Regions from separate parts of the Salicola sp. Rm-C-2C1-2 genome, predicted to be linked through region 2. Evidence: predicted binding sites of a transcription regulator. Region 2 holds the regulator's gene; the other holds the start of a gene.

Region 1 (2,407 bases), on a different contig from region 2:
GCCGTTGGCAGGGAAAGTGAAGGTTTCGCCACCCTGCTCCAGATACCGAAGCCAGACACTGAGCGCGAGAATACTCATCTGGCGGCCGGCGTCATTCACGTAGTACTCGCGGTGAACGCGGTAGCCCACGGCCTCCAGCAGGTCAGAGACACTGGCGCCGTAGGCGGCACCGCGGCCATGGCCCACATGCAGGGGGCCTGTGGGGTTAGCAGAGACGAATTCCACCTGCACCGATTTGTTCTGGCCCAGGTTCTGGCGACCGAACGCCCGCCCCTGCTCGCGGATGGTACGCAGGATATCGAACTGGCTGACGCTGCTGACAAAGAGGTTGATAAAGCCCGGGCCGGCGATTTCAACCTTCCGGATCGAGCTGTCACCAGGCAGTGCCGCTACAATCTTTTCCGCCAGATCCCAGGGGTTCATGCCCGCCGGCTTGGCGGCCTTGAGGGCGACGTTGCTGGCAAAATCGCCGTGGTTACGGTCGCGTGCTGGCTCCACCTCGACGGTGGGGGCGGCTTCGGTGGGGATAACCCCTTCGGCGGTGAGGTTTTCAACAGCGTTTTGGAGCAGGTCGGCGATGCGGTCTTTCATTGGGAACAGGGCCTGGTGTGCGTTTGGGCTTTTAGGTGTCTGCCTGGAAAAGGACGTGGTTGTGTCCGGTCGATGTTGAATGGCGCCATTATCGGTGAATCAGGGGTGAGACTCAATCAGGGGTCATTCAAGGCCATCCGGATTAGTGTCGGTGTCACTGATCTGTAATGGCGCTTTTTCATAGTGATGGAAATTACCGCAAGCTAAGGAGAACCTCTGATGGCCACTGACAACCAAACCCCGGACTCAGGCGTTCAGCCGGATCGCCGGCGCTTTCTCCAGCAGTCGCTGGTGGGCGCGGGCGTCGTTGCTGGTGGGCTTGGCCTATGGGGATGCGGTGCGCCTCGAGCGACAGCGGCCGATAGTGCGCTTGAGCCTGCACGTCTGGCGGAGGCGGCACGACGGCGTACCCGTGCGACTGTAGGGGACACCGAGGTCTGGATTCCATCCGGTACGCGTATCCGCGAGGTGGCACGCAGCGGATCCGCCCCTGTCCCGGGCAGTGATTACCATTGGCATCCGGTGCCAGACGGTGGCGCCACCTTTGCAACAGAGGATGGGGGTTGGATCTATGTGTCCAACAGCGAGGTACGGGCGCCGGAACAGGGCGGCGTCGGGGCTCTTCGCTTCAGCCAGGATGGCGACGTTATCGATGCCTACGGTATCTGTTCCGGTACGCAAGCCAATTGCGCGGGTGGTCCCACGCCCTGGCGGACCTGGCTTACCTGCGAAGAGTATGAGCAGGGACAGGTGTTCGAGTGTGATCCTATGGGTCAGCAGGAGGCGACGGTGCGTCCCGCTCTGGGAACCTTCAAGCACGAGGCGGTGGCGGTTGATCCGGTTAACGGTTATCTTTTTCTGACCGAAGATGAGCCGGATGGTCTGCTCTACCGGTTTACACCGGTACACTGGCCGGAAGGTGATAAACCCGATCTCTCAGAGGGCGTCCTGGAAGCGCTGATAGCCGAATCCGATCCGAGTCGCGAGGAGGTGGTCGTGCGCTGGGAACCGGTACCGGATCCACTGTTCCAGGGTGATACGCCAACGCGCAGGCAGCTCGGTAATGCTACCCGTTTCGATGGCGGCGAGGGCATCTGGTATCACGAGGATCGCATCTTTTTTGCGACCAAGGGTGATAACCGTGTCTGGCTGCTGGAGCCTGGTAGTGATCGGCTTCAGGTGGTCTATGATGGGCAGCGTGGATCACTGGATCCCACCATCGCTGATGTGGATAACGTGACCGTGTCGCAGCGTGGCGAGGTTATTGTGGCCGAGGATGGCCCCGAAATGCGCCTAGTGGTGCTGGGGCCGGATATGATCGCCACGCCAGTGGTGGATTTTGTAGGGCACAGGGACAGCGAGATCTGCGGACCAGCCTTTTCTCCGGATGGTAATCGGCTCTATTTCAGCTCCCAGAGAGGGCAGACCGGGGAGTCGGATGATGGTCGCATCTATGAGCTGAGCGCCATTCTCGGCGTGGTCTGAATATCAGGGCATGAGCCACATCTGAAAGTGGGCGGGCGTCATGCCCGTCCAGCGTCGGAAACTGCGGCGGAAATTGGCTCTGTCACCATGGCTTAGCCGTTCCGCGATCGCATCCATATCCAGTCCCAATACCTGGGAGAGATAGAGGCTGTAATGCAATCGGGCCTCATCATGAAGCGACTGGAAATGAGTATCGCAATCACGCAGGCGGCGCTTCAGCGATGAAGGACTCATCGCCAGGGCGTGGGCGGTTGTATTGAGGTCTGGCGGGGCCTCAGCGTGGCGTATCAGCAGATGATATAGAGCCTCCGGCAGGGTTGAACGCGGCGCC
Region 2 (2,407 bases):
GGTCTCGAGACGCGACAGAAGCAGCAGGTCTGTGATCAGCGCTTCCATACGGTTAGCCTGGTGGCGCATTGCTTCCATCGGGCGCTGCCAGCCAGCCGGCATGCGGTCAGTCTGCTCCGCAAGCGTTTCCAGGTAGCCGTTCAGTACTGTCAGCGGTGTACGCATCTCGTGGGAGACGTTGCTGATGAAATCCCGCCGCATCGTCTCGAGTTGGTAGAGTCTGGTGACATCCTTGACGGTGATCAGCCGGTCCTCCTCGCCGAACAGATTGATCTCAATTTGCAGCCTTGTGCGTGGCCGCGCCGGTGATTCGATCTCGAGCGGCTCCGAATACTGCTTCGCCACGAAATAGTCCCGGAACTCGGGGGTACGGATCAGGTTATGGATGAATTCGCCGCGGTCCTGGCGGCTGTCGAAGCCGCAGAGGTTTTCTGCTGACTGATTCCACCACTCCATGGCGCCGTCGGCGTCGGTCATGATGACGCCGTCACGCAGTGCATTAGTGGATTCCCGGACCCGATTGATCATGCTTTGGAGCCGGTCCCGCGTATGCAGATGGCGTTTCTGGAGGCGGTGGATGTCGTCCAGGATCTCACCCCAGAGTCCGGGGGCTTCTGGCGGTTCGGCTTCGCGGCTGCTGCGTTTGAGCCAATTCTGGAGCTGGATCAGCCGGTGCAGCATCCAGCCGGCGTAGACTGCCAAGGCCACGGCGAGCAGCAGGGCGGGCCGACTGGTCATTGACCCGATCAGCAGCGACGCGATCAGCAGAAGTGACAGTCGGCGCAGATGCTTTTTCAGGCCTGTACTCATGGCATGCCTGCCTATTTACTGTTTACGCGTGGAAAACCGATAGCCGGCACCCCGCACTGTCTGCACAAGTTTGCCGTGAACCTCGCCCAGAACCTTGCGCAAGCGGCGTATGTGCACGTCCACCGTGCGCTCTTCGACGTAAATGCCTGCCCCCCAGACCTGATCAAGAAGCTGTTCACGAGTATAAACCCGGTCCGGGTGGGTCATGAAAAACTGAAGCAGGCGGTATTCAGTGGGCCCTATATTGACAGCTTCACCGTCGACGGTCACCCAGTGCCCCACAGGGTCCAGGTGTATGCCACCGATCTCTACCGGGGTGTCCGTTCCGGGTGGTGTGGAGCGGCGCAATACGGCTTTGAGACGGGCCACCATTTCCCGGGGTGAGAAGGGTTTGGTGATGTAGTCGTCAGCGCCCACCTCCAGACCCTGTACCCGGTTGTCCTCTTCGGTCTTCGCCGTAAGCATGATGATGGGAATCTCGGCGGTGCCCTCGTCGCGTCTTAGACGGCGTGCCAGGTCGATGCCGGAGGTGCCTGGCAGCATCCAGTCCAGGATGATCAGGTCCGGGCGTTCATCCACGATCAGGCCGTGTGCCTGGCGGGCATCGCCCGCCTCGAGGTAGTGATAACCTGCCATTTCCAGCGCTACGGCGATCATCTCGCGGATGGAGGGCTCGTCATCAACAATCAGGACGGTTTTTTCGGTCATGGAGGTCACGTCTTTCGATTGGGTTACCGCGTCATTACACAGCCCTAGTGTGACAGATTCATGACAGCGCCAGATCCAGTGCCAGTCCCAGGAACACGGCGAAGCCGGCCCAGTTGTTGTTCAGGAAGGCCTGAAAGCATCTGTCACGCTCCCGGCCCTGGATCAACCATTGCTGGTAGCCGAAAAGACCGCCCATGGCCACAAGTCCCAGCATAAAGAGGCCACCCAGGCTTGTCTGGAGGCCCACAAGGAGCAGTGTCAGTAGGGTTGTAGTCTGGAGGATGGCGACTGCCGCGCGGTCCATATCCCCGAATAATACGGCCGTGGATTTGATGCCGATCTTCAGGTCATCGTCCCGGTCCACCATGGCGTAGAGCGTGTCATAGGCCACGGTCCAGACCAGATTGGCGATATAGAGCAGCCAGACAATCCGGGTGACCTCGCCGGCCTCTGCTGCCCAGGCCATGGGAACGGCCCAGGAGAAGGCTGCCCCCAGTACAATCTGGGGAAGGTGGGTGTAGCGTTTCATGAACGGATAGATGAAAGCGAGTGCCACGCCACCGAATGACAGCCACAGGGTGAGACGGTTAGTGAAGAATACCACCATCAGGAAGGAAACCAGACAGAGGCCCAGGAACAGAGCGATAGCCTCGCCCGGGCGCACGCGGCCGGTGGCGAGGGGGCGTTCGCGGGTGCGTTTGACGTGACCGTCGAGGTTGCGATCCGCGTAATCGTTGATGACGCAGCCGGCGGCGCGCATGAGGAAAACCCCGAGCGTGAAGATCACCAGGTTGGCCAGGCTCGGGAGGCCGTCGGCGGCCAGCCATAGTGCCCACCAGGTGGGCCAGAGCAGCAGCAGGCTGCCAATCGGTCGGTTGATCCGCATCAG

Evidence for each region. Region 2 encodes PhoB, which activates phosphate uptake and scavenging genes when phosphate is short. Its sites were predicted from a motif close to TGTCATANNNNTGTCANA; they were not measured.
Region 1: the regulator PhoB is predicted to act here: its motif matches at 744-761, upstream of AAF659_RS10145 (alkaline phosphatase PhoX).

What each region holds. Positions count from the first base shown of each region.
Region 1 is NZ_JBEFNF010000005.1:94,803-97,209, forward strand. It holds gene argS (arginine--tRNA ligase) at 1-591, opposite strand, end outside; gene AAF659_RS10145 (alkaline phosphatase PhoX) at 811-2,076, shown strand; gene AAF659_RS10150 (AraC family transcriptional regulator) at 2,080-2,407, opposite strand, start outside.
Region 2 is NZ_JBEFNF010000002.1:72,444-74,850, forward strand. It holds gene phoR (phosphate regulon sensor histidine kinase PhoR) at 1-810, opposite strand, end outside; gene phoB (phosphate regulon transcriptional regulator PhoB) at 826-1,518, opposite strand; gene ubiA (4-hydroxybenzoate octaprenyltransferase) at 1,577-2,407, opposite strand, start outside.